3 regions of the Rossellomorea yichunensis genome follow, and region 1 is predicted to be linked to each of the others. Evidence: riboswitches for the same ligand, from Rfam matches in the RefSeq annotation. Region 1 holds a riboswitch; each other region holds the start of a gene.
What was found. Region 1 has a riboswitch for thiamine pyrophosphate ahead of tenA (thiaminase II). Riboswitches for the same ligand answer to the same signal wherever they lie in the genome.

Region 1 (5,040 bases):
CGTATTTCAGACTTGGTCAAGCAGGAGGAACGCCAGAGGATTGCCCGTGATCTACACGATACTTTGGGTCAAAAGCTTTCTCTTATCGGCCTGAAAAGCGATCTGGCCAGAAAATTGGTGTACAAAGATCCAGAGCAGGCACGAAACGAGTTAAAGGATGTTCAGCAAACGGCTCGAACGGCTTTAAGTGAAGTAAGGACAATGGTATCTCAAATGAGAGGAATTCGACTAAAAGACGAAATCGTAAGGATCAAACAGCTATTAAAGGCAGCGGAAATTGATTTCGTGATGGATGATGAGGTCATGCTGCCCCAGGCATCACTCTTTCTGGAAAATATCTTGAGCATGTGCCTAAAAGAAGCCGTGACGAATGTTGTCAAACACAGCAAGGCGTCACACTGTGAGCTGATCATCGAAGAATCGGATAAAGAGATGACCATCATAGTGAAGGATGATGGAATGGGAATCGAGGGAGATTACACTCAGTCTAAAGGCAGCGGCTTAATCGGAATGAGAGAACGGTTAGAATTTGTGAATGGGAGCTTAGATGTTTATTCCGAGAATGGGACCACTTTGATTATGAGAGTGCCGAAAGTGATCAAGCAAACAGACAGGGAGGGAATGGAATGATTCGAATTGTTATTGCAGAAGACCAGCGAATGTTATTAGGTGCCTTAGGCTCTTTACTTAGTTTAGAGGATGATATGGAAGTGGTTGGAAAGGCAGGAAATGGAGAGGAAGCCATTGCCCTCGTCCACGAGCTGCAGCCGGATATTTGTATCATGGATATTGAAATGCCTAAAAAGACAGGTCTTGAAGCAGCAGAGGAATTAAAAGGCGAAAATTGCAAAGTGATTATCCTGACAACCTTTGCAAGGTCCGGATATTTCCAGCGTGCATTAAAAGGTGGCGTGAAGGGTTATTTGTTAAAGGACAGCCCAAGTGAAGAACTGGCGAACTCGATTCGTCTTGTAATGGAGGGTAAACGTATTTATGCACCGGAGCTCATGGACGATGTGTATAGTGAAGAGAACCCCCTGACTGACCGTGAAAAAGAAGTGTTGGAGCTGGTTGCTGACGGGAAAAACACGAAGGAGATAGCCGAGGAGCTTAGCCTCAAAACGGGTACCGTCCGAAACTACATCTCAACCATACTCGACAAGCTTGAAGTTAAAAATCGAATCGAAGCCATCACGCAATCAAAAGAAAAAGGATGGTTTAAATGATGGACAGGGACGGACCTCCATGTTGGAGGTCCGTCCCTGCTTTTATGGTAGTTTTTGTATTACTGTAATCTATCGTATGTATTTTTATACATTCCTGGCAATCACTTAAGTTTGCTTTGAAAGAGTTTAACGCTAAATGAATTCCATTTAATTTTTCATAGGGCGTATCCTTTGCTATGATTGATTTTGCGTGGAAAGGGCAGGTGGAAAAATGATGAAAGGTTTTCTTTTTGCTGTTGACAAGTGAAAGAATCGTGGTACGATAACATCGAATACAAAATTTCATAGGACGATCCACTAGGGGTGCCTTCTAAAAGGCTGAGATTAAAGTGTGACTTTAAGACCCTTTGAACCTGATCTGGTTGAGACCAGCGTAGGGAAGTGGTGTTTGACGGTCACATAGAATCGAATTCTATCAAACTGATCTCAAGCCACTTTCTGTATGCGGTATGCATAATGAAAGTGGCTTTTTTTGTTGCCCATTTCGGGTCGTCTGGAAAAGGAGAAAGATACAATGTCATTTACAGCGTACTTAAGAAACGAAGTGAAGGAAATTTGGGAAGCGAGTTTTCACCATCCTTTCGTTAAAGGTATCGGGGATGGAACCCTCCCCCTTGAAAACTTCAGGTACTACATTCTGCAGGATGCCTATTACCTCTCACACTTTTCGAAGGTGCAGGCACTCGGTGCAGCCAAAGCAACAGATTTACATACTACATCCAGAATGGCAACACACGCAGTAGGAACGAATGAAGCAGAGCTTTCCCTTCATGAAAATTTCTCAAATCGTTTAGGGATTACGGAAGAAGAAAAACGGCAGTTCAAACCTGCTCCTACTGCCTATGCCTACACCTCGCATATGTATCGTTCCGCACAATATGGGGGGCTCGCAGATATCCTGGCGGCAATACTCCCCTGCTACTGGTTGTATTATGAGATCGGTGAACGCTTGAAATCATGTACACCTGAGGAGGTCATATATCAGGAGTGGATCGCAGCTTATGGTGGAGAGTGGTTTGGGGAGCTAGTAGAAGAACAGATCCAGCGACTGGATGTATTGGCAGAAACGATGACAGGAACAGATAAGGAAAGAATGAAAGAGAATTTCATTTTGAGCAGCATTTATGAATTACAGTTTTGGGAAATGGCATACACACTTGAGAAGTGGCCGTTTCAGGCATCTCTAGGTAAGGAAGGTAGAATACATGTCTAAATTAAAGCTGACGGACATTTTAGTAACGGTCGTGATCTCCATAGGTTTTGGGATTATATATAAGCTATGGGGACCGGTTTACAACCTATTAAAGCCATTTGGATTGCATGCTGATCAACTGATCTATGGCATGTGGTTCATGGCGGCAACCGTGGCTTTTTTAATCATTCGGAAACCTGGTGTCGCACTTCTGGCAGAGATTGCTGCCTCTTCAGGGGAATTTCTCATGGGAAGTGAATGGGGTCTCGAGGTACTATTGTTCGGTTTAATCCAAGGTTTGTTTGCAGAGTTGATTTTTCTTATCACCCGCTATAAGCGTTATGATGTCCTCATCATTTGTACAGCAGCTGTGGGCTCAGCAATTGGCTCAATTCTGATGGACTATTTTAAAGGGTACATGGGAGACCTCGTTCTGTGGAATTTGTCACTTTTTATTGTTGCCAGATTAATAGGATCCATCGTGATAGCAGGCATGGGAGCCTTTTATCTTGTTAAGGCTTTGGAGAAAACGGGGGTAACCAGTTTGGTCAGACGTGCGGACCAAAAAGATTATGATGCCCTGAATCAGTAAAGGAGGGAAGGACGATGCATATTGAAAATCTGCGCCTTACATTTTCCGGTTCAGAGAAACTGATGTTTAAAGACATAAGCCTTTCGATAGAAGACGGGGAAAAGGTATTGCTACTGGGGCCATCTGGTTGTGGAAAATCCACACTCCTCCAGGTTTTATCCGGTGTGATACCCCATTCGATAGATGTGCCGATGAAAGCTGACTCGATTGAGCGTCCTGAATCCTTCGGATATGTCTTTCAAGATCCGGACGCTCAATTTTGTATGCCCTATGTAGATGAGGAAATTGCCTTTGTTTTGGAGAACAAACAGATTCCAAGAGACGAAATGCGAGAGATAATTAACGATCTGTTAGAGAAAGTGAATTTAAGTCTGACGGATTCCCATACAAAAATCTCCTCTCTATCAGGGGGGATGAAGCAAAAATTGGCCATTGCTTCTGCTCTTGCGCTCCATCCCCAAACACTATTTCTGGATGAGCCTACAGCCATGTTAGACGAAGAAAGCACCAAATCTGTATGGGAAACAGTGAAGACGACATGTAAAGATAAAACGTTACTTATCGTTGAGCATAAGTTGACTCACGTATTGGAGATCATTGATCGTATTATTCTTTTCGATGTGAATGGAAGGATAGTGGCTGATGGTCCAAAGGCTCACATTTTATCACATTTCAAGGAAACATTGAAATCGGTAGGGGTATGGTATCCGGAGGCGTGGAAAGATTATCTTTCATCCCATCCTCCGGAGAAGGTTGCCCCGTTTGGAAAAAAGAATCTAAAGCTAGAGAACTTCAAAGGGTATATACAAAAAGAGGAGAAAATCCACCTTGAAAATGCCGTCAGCTTTAAAGGTGAATGGATTGCAATCACCGGAAAGAACGGAGCCGGGAAATCAACATTACTCCACAGTCTCATGACATTCATCCAAACGACCGGGACGTATGAATTATATGGAAGACAGGTGAAAGGAAAGAATGTTCCCGAGGAATGTACGTTTGTTTTTCAAAATCCCGAGTTTCAGTTTGTGACACACAGTGTGTTTGATGAAGTTGCGTATACCTTTCGGCTCATGAGAGTGGATGAAGGAAGAGTGGAGGAAAAGGTGCATGCACTATTGAAGCGATTCAAGCTTTATCCATACAAACATCATCATCCCTATCATTTATCCATGGGGCAAAAGCGGAGGTTAAGCGTCGCAGCATCACTTGTCAGGAATAAAGATATTCTATTATTGGACGAACCGACCTTTGGCCAGGATTCTCAAAATACGTTTGCGTTACTTGAGATGCTTCAAGACTATCAAAAAGAAGGATCTACCATTCTGATGGTGACACATGATGAAAATATCATTACTCACTTTGCATCCAGAGTATGGGTCATTGAAAATGGGCGTCTCACCCAGGATTTCTTTAATGAGATTGCTGGTAGTAAAGCAATATGAATATAGAAATCGAGCATAGAGAAACCTGGCTCCATCAAATCAATCCCAGCTTTAAGCTCTTGACCTTGATCGGGATTTTTGTAATTCTGCTTTTTATTCATTATCTTAACTTGTTGTTATATTTGAGCTTTCTCTTTTTTCTCCTGTTATGGGTTTTCTCAGGGTATTCATATAGAACCGTCAGTTTAATGATCCTACCCTTTTTTCTTGTTTTCATCTCTACAGCTTCATCAATGATTTTATTTGGGAAAGGTGAAACAACATGGATGAAATGGGGATTGATCCACATTACCGAAGAGAGCTTTTATCGGGGGATCCATGTTGGATTGCGTACCATCGTATTCGCTATATTGGGATTACTATTTGCTCTTACTACGAGACCGATGAAGCTATTCTATTCCCTCATGCAGCAACTGAGATTAAAACCTAAGTATGCGTATAGTTTTATGGCCGGATTCAGATTAATCCCCATCATGATTGAAGAATTCTTGACGATACGAAACGCGATGAGAGTCAGGGGAGTTGAAGAACGGAGAGGAATAAGGCACGTATTCCATAAATTGAAATCGTATTCCATACCCCTGCTTG
Region 2 (5,040 bases), on a different contig from region 1:
GTCGATAATACAATGATCCGGTCTGACAGGAACAGGGCTTCGTCGATATTATGAGTCACAAATAGAACGGAACTCAAATCTTCTTCCCAAATGGAAAGGAGCCATTTCTGCATGTCCAATCGTGTGAATTCATCCAGGGCAGAAAAGGGCTCATCTAGGCATAAAAATGATTGAGGACTGACAAGGGCACGAATAAACGCCACCCGCTGCTTCATCCCTCCGGATAAATCATCAGGATACGCATTCTCATACCCCTTCAAGCCCGCCCGTTCAATCATGCAGAGCGCTTTGTCCCTATCTTTCTTCCCGTGTAACTCCTGGCCAAGCATCACATTCTCAATCACGGTTCTCCATGGCAGGAGGGAAGGACTTTGCGGCATATAACTGATGGTCCCTCTTTGACCATTTATCGATTTTCCATCTAATTGAATGTCTCCGGAATCTGGTGTGAACAATCCACCGATCACATGAAACAGGGTGCTCTTCCCGCTTCCGGAAGGACCAAGGATCGACACAAACTCCCCTTCTTCAACATGAATGGAAAGCTCATCGAGGATCAGCTCCCCATCAAAGTATTTTGACATATTTTGTATGGATAAAGTCGTCATGTTACCTGTCCTCCTTTCGGTTCCACTTAATCATGATTTTCTCTAATAACAAAATGATCCCAAAGAAAACGAGGCTGAGCATCATGATCATGAAGATGGCTACAAATACCCTGTCTGTCCTGAAGGAGGAAGAAGCAAGAGTCATATAGACACCGATTCCTTTCTGGGCACCTAACCATTCTGAAATCACCGCCCCCATCACACTATAGGTAGCTGAAATTTTCAATCCTGAGAAGATGGAAGGAAGTGCATGCGGCCATTCAACTTTTCGAAAGATTTGACTTTTTGTGGCTCCCGACATTTTCATATAGAGGATGTACTCTGCATTTGTCTGCCGGAACCCATCCAATGCCGAGACCGCTACCGGAAAGAAGCAAATCAGGGTAATGACAATGATTTTCGGTAATAGTCCAAATCCAAACCAGATTACAAGTAATGGTGCCAGGACGATGATCGGAATATTTTGAGACAAAATCATAAGTGGATATATCGCTTCTCTTACCTTAGGCAGAAGGTGCAGACCCACTGCAGTCCCGATTCCTATCGTACATCCAATCACAAACCCTCCGATCGTAAGGAGGGTTGTCGAAGCAAGATGTCCTGTAAACGTGGACCATGAGGCGACTCCTTCCGCCCATATTTCTGAAGGTGAAGGCATTAGCCATGCCGGCACCTCAAATACTCTAATGGTGGATTCCCAAATGATGAATAAAAGGATGATGACCAAGAAGGGTCTCCATCCTTTCGATATCCATGCTTTCATCCTTTATACTTCTCCGTTAATTGATCCATTTCAATCCCGGCTGGCTGATATAATACCTTGATTTGAGAAATGACGTTTGAGCTGCCCATTTCAATCATTCGTTCATTCATTTGTTCAATCACCTTAAATAAGTCAGATAGATTCCCTTCCATTGTTGTTTCTAATGGATGGACTTCATAACGGACACCAGATTTATCAATGACCGCGATGGCTTCATCCACGTATGGTATAACGTCTTCACCATTTTTCGTCTTTGGAATAATTTGTATGCTTACGAGTGCGTTCCCCATTTTGTTCACCTCTTATTTTGGTAAAAATTCGTTTGTGAATGCTTTTTTACTGTCCAGTTCCTTATCTAATAAATCGTTATCATACATCCATGAAGCATAGTTTTCCCAAACCTCCAGCTTTTGCTCTCCCCATTTGTCAGCGTCATCCTTGTATTTAGGAGACAGCCACTCCTGACTCTTCATGACTAATTCTTTATCAAGGTCCGGAGCTGCATCTAAAAGGATCTCACCGGCCTCTTCCGGATTGTCGATTGCAAATCCATAGCCTTTTGAAGAAGCTGATAAAAATGCTTTGACTGTTTCAGGGTCTTTTTTAATCATCTTTTCATTCGTCGTCAAAACAGGGGTGTAATAATCCAGTTTTTCAGAGTAATCCTTTACGTACATCATATTCAATTCCTCACCGCGAAGCTCTGCTTCAATCCCTGTCCATCCATAGTAGATCCACGCAAAGTCAACATCCCGTTTCACGGCAGTAAAGAAATCTGTATCCCCCATGTTTACAAAATCCACTTTCTCTACATCAGCATTTTCTTGTTTCATAATAGACGTCATGACGGCTTTTTCTACAGGTGATCCCCATCCTCCATAACTTTTCCCTTCAAAATCCTTAGGAGTCGTTATACCCTTATCCTTAGGTGAAGCAAACCCGGATGTATTATGCTGTATGACCGCAGCGATAGATACGAGTGGTACGTCCTGTACCCTTGCTTGTGTGACACTTTCCTGATATCCAACTCCGAACTCAGCTTTACCCGAGGCAACTAGTTGATCTGCCCCTGCCTCACCAGGTAAGATGATATCCACATCAAGTCCCTGCTCTTTAAAGTATCCTTTTTCTTTCGCAACATATAATCCAGTGTGATTGGTATTCGGTGTCCAGTCCAGCACAACCGTAACCTTTTTAAGACCTTCTTTCTGTTCTGATGTATTTCCTCCACCACCGCAAGCAGTTAAAAGAAAGACAGAACAGATAATATACATCCACTTTTTCATCATGATTCCTCCTAAAAATCCTTGTATGTAGTTGTAACGTTTATTCTCTATTCTTCACATAGTAGAGAGAATGAATGTAAAACACCTTAAAACATTAGGACACAACAACAAAAAAAGCGCCCCAAGCTTCAGCGAGGGACGCATTGTTAAACATGATTATGTAATGTTTAAGAGAATGTTTCCTACGCTGGTATCAGCCAGTTCAGGTTCAAAGGGTCAGTATCTGTCAGGATACAATCTCAACCGGCCACACCGGTCCCCCTACACTTGTACTATGAAATTAAACGTTATCTTCTTCCCTACTTTGCCACAGAAAAGGTGGATATTCAAGCATTTCCTCTTAAATAGATTTACATTTGAAAGGCCAGTTGATAATCACTGGAATTTACCAGCCTGTTAATGAATGGGATGTATGCAGATACAAGGTGTGAATACCCTTTTTGATTGTAAAAAAAGGTGTATTGAAGAAGAAAGATAATGACTAAGAATGGCATCAGTTCCTTTTCTTCCTGAGTTAAAGTACCTTCGGACTGATAGCCCCCCATAAAGGCATGGATACGTTCAAATTGCTCATCCCCCGTTTGCTTGACCTGGTCTTTGAGCGTCCCTGCAAGAAAGTAACAGACATCTGCTATACGGGGTGCTTTCCGTATCCTCTCGAAATCTATGACCCCTGTCACCCTTCCTTCTTTCATGAGGATATTACGGGGATGACAATCGCTATGTACGAATTGATGGGGTAATTTGCTATAGGAGTAAGACCATTCATTAAGCCTTCCTAGAAACCCCTCACCCCACCTTTCTATCATTTTAGAACCCTTTCCGCCTATCCACTCTCTCAAATGTGTTTCAACTTTCCATTCTTCTACCTCGTTTTTACAGACGTATTGTTTTAGCCTGCTATGGAGTTGGGAAAGATACGTTCCCACCCCTTCAAGAGAAGTTAAGGAATAGACTTGTACTGGCAGACCTTCCAGAGCTTGGTACAGGGAGTAGAAAGCTTGATGCTGTTGTACATATGGGTGTTGTGAGACAGTTAACAGCGGCCTTTCAACAGGAAGTCCCTTTTCCAGTAAAAAAGAAGTTAAGAGCAGCTCTTCTATTCGCTTCTCCACTGAGGAGTTCAATCTCTTTTTTAAATAAAATGTCTTCTTCCGACTCTTCACCTTATATACATTTGGGTGACTTTCCACGGTCTCTATGGAGGAAGGATGAACCTTCCAGTTCAACAATACATCATGAAGAGGTTCAATCATTTTTAATTCCTTTCCAAACATAGTAATATACATTTAGTATGACTATGAAAGAATGTCTACATACCATATGAAAAGAGGTTGCATCGATGCAAAGGATACAAATGACGGAAGACCTATCATTCTCAAGAATCATTCATGGGTTGTGGAGACTTGCAGATTGGAATCAATCAAAGGAAGACACTCTTTCTTTGATCCAGCACAATATTGGAAACGGAATCACGACTTTTGATCACGCAGATATTTATGGCTCGTATACATGTGAAGCCTTATTTGGAGAGGCTCTCAACCTTCAGCCATCCATACGAGAAAAAATGGAAATTGTAACGAAATGCGGTATTGTCCTGCCTTCTGACAACCGTCCGGAACATAAAACACATCATTACAACACGAGTAAAAAGCACATTTTGACTTCTGTTGAAAACTCCCTGCAGAATCTGAAAACGGACTACATCGATCTTTTATTGATTCACAGGCCAGATCCATTTATGAATGGGGAAGAAGTGGCTGAAGCCTTCACTCAATTAAAAGAAGAAGGTAAGGTGCGTCATTTCGGAGTATCAAACTTTAAAGATCATCAATGGAATATGCTTCAATCTTATTTGCCATTCCCATTGATCACAAACCAAATTGAATTGTCTGCCTATAACTTAGAAAACTTTGAAGACGGTACATTAAATCTTTGTCAGGAGAAGCGTGTCGCACCAATGGCCTGGTCTCCACTCGCAGGCGGGGCGATTTTCAAAGGAGAGGATGAAAAAGCCATTCGTCTTCAACATACATTGAAAAAGGTACAAGAAGAAACAGGTGCAAAGGGAATTGATGAAGTTCTATATGCATGGCTTCTTAATCACCCGGCAAACATTATGCCTATCGTCGGTTCAGGTAAAAAAGAACGCATTCAACATGCGATCGACTCTCTTTCCATTTCTTTAAACCACGATCAATGGTTTGAAATCCTGCAAACTTCTATGGGACATGATGTGCCGTAATTAGCCTTACTACAGCAAAAAAGACGATCCTTTTTCTAAAAGGTTCGTCTTTTTCAATTCGCTATATCGCCACCAACGTAATATTCCAGATAGACATCTTGTAGTTCATTCATTGAGAGCTCATAAAGCTGCTTACCG
Region 3 (4,933 bases), on a different contig from region 1:
CGATAGGTGTTTCACAAACATCATTCAGAAAGGAGGAACTTACATATGGCAAATGATTTCCGCTACTTATGTTATCCCTATATGCGAGAGTCTGTTTCAACTGTAGATTTTGAGATCCGGACCGATTCACTGTCGACTAAAATCGGACTCGCGTCATCAATGACGGAACACTTACCAAAAGTGCACGACGATTTATTATATTTAGCTGAGATGGCGTACCATCTCAATGGCTCGGTGAGGGGAATGACGGCCATCATGGAAGAGGACTTGAATAAATTGAGCCAAATGTATGATCGTTATGTGTCGGAAGTCGAGGATCGTATCCAAACCTTTGTCCTTCCGCAAGGCTGTACAGCCGCATGTACGCTTCATACCTGTCGCAGTGAAGCGAAAAAGTCCGTCCGTGCCTTACATAAAGTCAGTACTGAGATGAAAGTGGAAAATATTTTATTTAAATACGCTCATTTACTGGCAAATGTCCTGTTTGTGATGGCTGTGTATGTGAATAAATGTGAAGGGATTGAAGAAATTCCTTTTGTGAGTAAATCGTATAGCGACAAAATATAGAAAAGCGGGGAAGATGAAATATGAAAAAATCATGGTTAAATAGTTTACTATTATCAATCATCCTGGTTGTTTTCGCAGGGTGCAGCAATGGGGAAGAAGTAACATCCACAAAGGAAGTCAAGCCTGAAAAGGAGTCTTATTCTGTGACCGATGACAGGGGAGAAGAAATTAGCTTTGAGAAAGTGCCGGAAACCGTTATTTCCTTACAGCCGAGTAACACAGAGATTCTCTTTGCCATAGGAGCCGGAGATAAGGTAATCGGGGCAACTGAATACGACAACTATCCTGAAGAAGCGAAGGAGATTAAAAGAGTGTCGGATTCCATGACGGTCAATGCTGAAGAGGTCATTGCACTAAAGCCGGAAGTTGTCATTGCTTATACCACTGGAGACGATGCCGGAGTGAAGCAGCTTGAAGAGGCGGGATTAAACGTATTCGTCATTCAATCTGCCCAAACCTTTGAAGATGTTTATGGGGATATTGAACAAATTGCAACGGTAATGGGAGTAGAGAAGAAGGGGAACGAATTGGTAGACGGCATCAAGCAACAGATTTCGGATGTGAAAGATAAAGTAAGCACGCTAAAGGAAAAAGAACAAGTATATTTTGAAATCAGTCCATCTCCTGATATCTATACAGCTGGAGCAGAAACATTTCAGCAGGAAATACTGGAAACGGCCGGGGTCGAGAATATCTTTGTAGATCAAAAAGGCTGGGTGAAAGTAGGAGAAGAAGAAATCATTAAACGTAATCCTAATATGATTTTGACGACAGTGGGGTATGTCGACGAGCCGACAGCTGAAATCAAGTCACGGGAAAGCTGGAAAGATGTAAAAGCAGTGAAAAATGGCCAGGTCTATTTCTTGGATTCAGACATTATGTCAAGACCGGGCCCACGTATTGGAGAAGCCGTTGAGCTTACAGCCAAAACGGTGTATCCGGAATTGTTTTCTGAATAAGATTGAATGTGAGATGGGGAAGACAATGATTTGCAAGAGGAATCATTGTCTTTTTCTGATAGATTGTTACTTTTTGTAGGTTTTGTAAAGCAAACATATTAGTACTGTCTTCTTTCTAAATAGCAACATATTTTTGCGGGGAAATCCTTATCATCACAAGTTCAACAATCTTCAACATTGTGTTAAAGTTAACCTAACATAATCACGTTAGGAGAATTCAATATGAGCAAACTGGAAGTCATAGTCTTGAATGAGGAGGATGCCAAAGTTGCAGAAGCATCCGGAGCAGATCGTCTTGAATTGGTGTCTGCCATACATGAGGGAGGATTAACTCCTGATTTACATGTGATAGAAAAAGTATTAAGGACTGTGTCGATTCCTGTTCAGATTATGATCCGTTTACATAGTAAATCTTTCTCGTATCAGTCTGATGAATTGCAAACCATGGCCGAACAAATTAGAACTATAGTTGAAATGGGAAGCCAGGGTATCGTTTTTGGCGCATTATCACATGAAGGTAAGCTTGATTCCCACGCTTTAAAGGAGATCGTACAAAATGCGAAGGGTCAATCGATTACTTTTCACCGCGCTATCGACCTGTCTCATGATCCAGTAGCCTTATGTAAAGGAATATTCCATTCAGGCTTAAACGTTGATCGAATTCTCACATCAGGAGGAAAATCTGAAGTGAGTAAGGGACTGGATACGATTGGTGAAATGAGGGAAATAGAGCAAATGGGAGGTCCCATTATCATGCCGGGTTCGGGTTTAACTGTGGAAAATATAGGCGAAATACACAGCAAGCTAAAAGCAAGAGAATATCATGTAGGATCAGGTGTCCGACATAATGGGTGCTATGACTTAGGGATAGACTCTGAAAAGGTAATGGAAATCAAACGTGTGATTATGTCCTAATTTGATTTGTTACTATACTACTATTGGAAAAAAGAATGAATCATGGTAAAAATAGTATGTAATACAATAGAATACTATCAATATTTCTACTAGGGGAGTCCGATACATTGCTTGGACTGAGAGGAGAACGCATAAGTTCTTTGACCCTTTGAACCTGATCTGGATGATACCAGCGTAGGGAAGTAGTACGGAAGCGTTTATTTGTGTTTTAAGGCGCTTACTACTTTTTGACATTTCGGGTTCTGATTATTCAGGACCCTTTTTTGTGTCTTCATGTCCTTTTGTAGAACAATGGGAAGCCTGACGCAGTAACTTCTAAGATCCAATCAAAAGGAGGAGAAGTTAAGTGGCAATCGAGTTAAAGACGCAATTTAAAAACAGTAAAAAAGTATATGTCGGAGGGTCAAGGCCAGACATACATGTACCGATGAGAGAAATAGAACTGAGTAGGACGAATGTTAATTTTGGCGTGGAAGAGAATGAACCGGTTCGTGTATACGATACAAGCGGACCTTATACAGATGAGCGTTACCAAGTCGATATTAATAAAGGGTTACCTTCTGTTCGCACAGAGTGGATCTTGGAACGTCAAGATGTCGCGGCTTACCCGGGACGTGAAATCGAGCCGGAAGATAACGGCTATAAAGGAGACGATCCTCGTGCAAACGTAGAGGCGTTCCCTACTATTAAACGTAACCCAATGCGGGCAAAAATGGGTCGTAATGTGACTCAAATGCATTATGCGAAAAAAGGAATTATCACACCGGAAATGGAGTTCATCGCTATCCGGGAAAATGTTGATCCTTCATTTGTAGTAGAAGAGGTAGCAAATGGCAGGGCCATCATTCCTGCCAATATCAATCATCCTGAATGTGAACCAATGATCATCGGTCGTCACTTTCATGTGAAAATAAACGCGAATATCGGAAACTCTGCCGTATCATCTTCCGTTGAAGAAGAAGTGGAGAAAATGACGTGGGCAACTCGTTGGGGTGCCGATGCCATAATGGACTTATCAACAGGTAAAAACATTCATACAACAAGGGAGTGGGTCATTCGAAACTCCCCTGTCCCTGTTGGTACGGTACCGATATATCAAGCACTTGAAAAGGTTAACGGGGTTGCTGAGAATCTTACATGGGGTGTGTACAGGGATACATTGATCGAACAGGCGGAGCAGGGTGTTGACTATTTCACCATTCATGCAGGTGTATTATTGAGGTATATTCACCTGACGGCTGATCGTACAACAGGCATTGTTTCCCGTGGAGGTTCAATCATGGCACAATGGTGTCTTGCCCATCATAAAGAGAACTTTCTTTATTCACATTTTGAAGATATATGTAAGATTTTAAAAGCCTATGATATCTCCGTTTCCTTAGGAGATGGTTTAAGGCCCGGATCAATTGCTGATGCGAATGATGAAGCACAGTTTGCCGAGCTTGAAACTTTAGGCGAGCTAACCAAAATTGCTTGGAAGCATGATGTACAGGTGATGATTGAAGGCCCTGGTCATGTACCGATGCATATGATTAAAGAGAATGTGGATAAGCAAATGGAAATCTGTCATGAAGCTCCTTTTTATACCTTGGGCCCATTAACGACAGATATTGCCCCGGGGTATGATCACATTACTTCCGCCATAGGGGCTGCCATGATCGGTTGGTTTGGAACAGCCATGTTGTGCTATGTAACACCGAAAGAGCATCTGGGATTACCGAATAAAGATGATGTGAGAGAGGGTGTCATTGCATATAAAATCGCTGCACACGCAGCGGATTTGGCGAAAGGGCATCCAGGGGCACAAGTAAGAGATAATGCCGTTTCTAAGGCTCGATTTGAATTTAGATGGAATGACCAATTTAATTTATCCCTGGACCCGGAACGTGCAAGGGAGTATCATGATGAAACACTTCCTGCAGAAGGGGCAAAAACGGCCCATTTTTGTTCAATGTGTGGACCGAAATTTTGTTCAATGAGAATATCACATGATATAAGGGAAATGAAGGAGAATAGCATTGATGACGCTCATAAGGAAATAGAAAAAGGATTGAAAGAAAAATCGAAGGAGTTTGTGGAAAATGGATCAAACATCTATCGATGAGCCTCTTTGTCATGTACTCAAATTGAAGAATGATATCATAAAGCTCAATCAGAGGGTTATCCAACTCGAAAAAGAAGTGAAGAGCATCCAGGAAAACTGCAGGCATGTCTTCTATGAAACGCATGTAACAAGATCTTGTATCATATGTCATTATGTAGAAAGTACCTATTATTAGAAACGTGTAAGTTATAGATTAAATTTCTTTTGACAGCTTGTATGGACCGTGCTACGATTATTACAAATTTCGGAATAGTAAATGAATATATATGTGTGACTCTTATTGAGAGAGGTGGAGGGACTGGCCCTGTGAAACCCGGCAACCATTCAACCGATGTGTTGAATAGGTGCTAATTCCTGCAAAGCAAATGGCTTTGGAAAATAAGAGAGG

Region 2: linked by a shared signal. The riboswitch ahead of RSX31_RS00410 (ABC transporter substrate-binding protein) and the one ahead of tenA (thiaminase II) in region 1 are both predicted to bind thiamine pyrophosphate.
Region 3: linked by a shared signal. The riboswitch ahead of thiC (phosphomethylpyrimidine synthase ThiC) and the one ahead of tenA (thiaminase II) in region 1 are both predicted to bind thiamine pyrophosphate.

Annotation. Positions count from the first base shown of each region.
Region 1 covers NZ_JAVYAD010000002.1:110,176-115,215, reverse strand. Annotated here, with positions in the region: gene RSX31_RS04990 (sensor histidine kinase) at 1-630, shown strand, start outside; gene RSX31_RS04985 (response regulator transcription factor) at 627-1,226, shown strand; TPP riboswitch at 1,516-1,623, shown strand; gene tenA (thiaminase II) at 1,741-2,439, shown strand; gene RSX31_RS04975 (ECF transporter S component) at 2,432-3,010, shown strand; gene RSX31_RS04970 (ABC transporter ATP-binding protein) at 3,025-4,452, shown strand; gene RSX31_RS04965 (energy-coupling factor transporter transmembrane component T family protein) at 4,449-5,040, shown strand, end outside.
Region 2 covers NZ_JAVYAD010000001.1:78,027-83,066, reverse strand. Annotated here, with positions in the region: gene RSX31_RS00425 (ABC transporter ATP-binding protein) at 1-608, opposite strand, end outside; gene RSX31_RS00420 (ABC transporter permease) at 610-1,371, opposite strand; gene RSX31_RS00415 (thiamine-binding protein) at 1,368-1,661, opposite strand; gene RSX31_RS00410 (ABC transporter substrate-binding protein) at 1,674-2,657, opposite strand; TPP riboswitch at 2,820-2,930, opposite strand; gene RSX31_RS00405 (phosphotransferase enzyme family protein) at 3,008-3,913, opposite strand; gene RSX31_RS00400 (aldo/keto reductase) at 4,000-4,902, shown strand; gene RSX31_RS00395 (Fur-regulated basic protein FbpA) at 4,956-5,040, opposite strand, start outside.
Region 3 covers NZ_JAVYAD010000003.1:34,172-39,104, forward strand. Annotated here, with positions in the region: gene RSX31_RS08090 (hypothetical protein) at 46-567, shown strand; gene RSX31_RS08095 (ABC transporter substrate-binding protein) at 588-1,526, shown strand; gene RSX31_RS08100 (copper homeostasis protein CutC) at 1,749-2,441, shown strand; TPP riboswitch at 2,523-2,639, shown strand; gene thiC (phosphomethylpyrimidine synthase ThiC) at 2,788-4,545, shown strand; SAM riboswitch class I at 4,820-4,930, shown strand.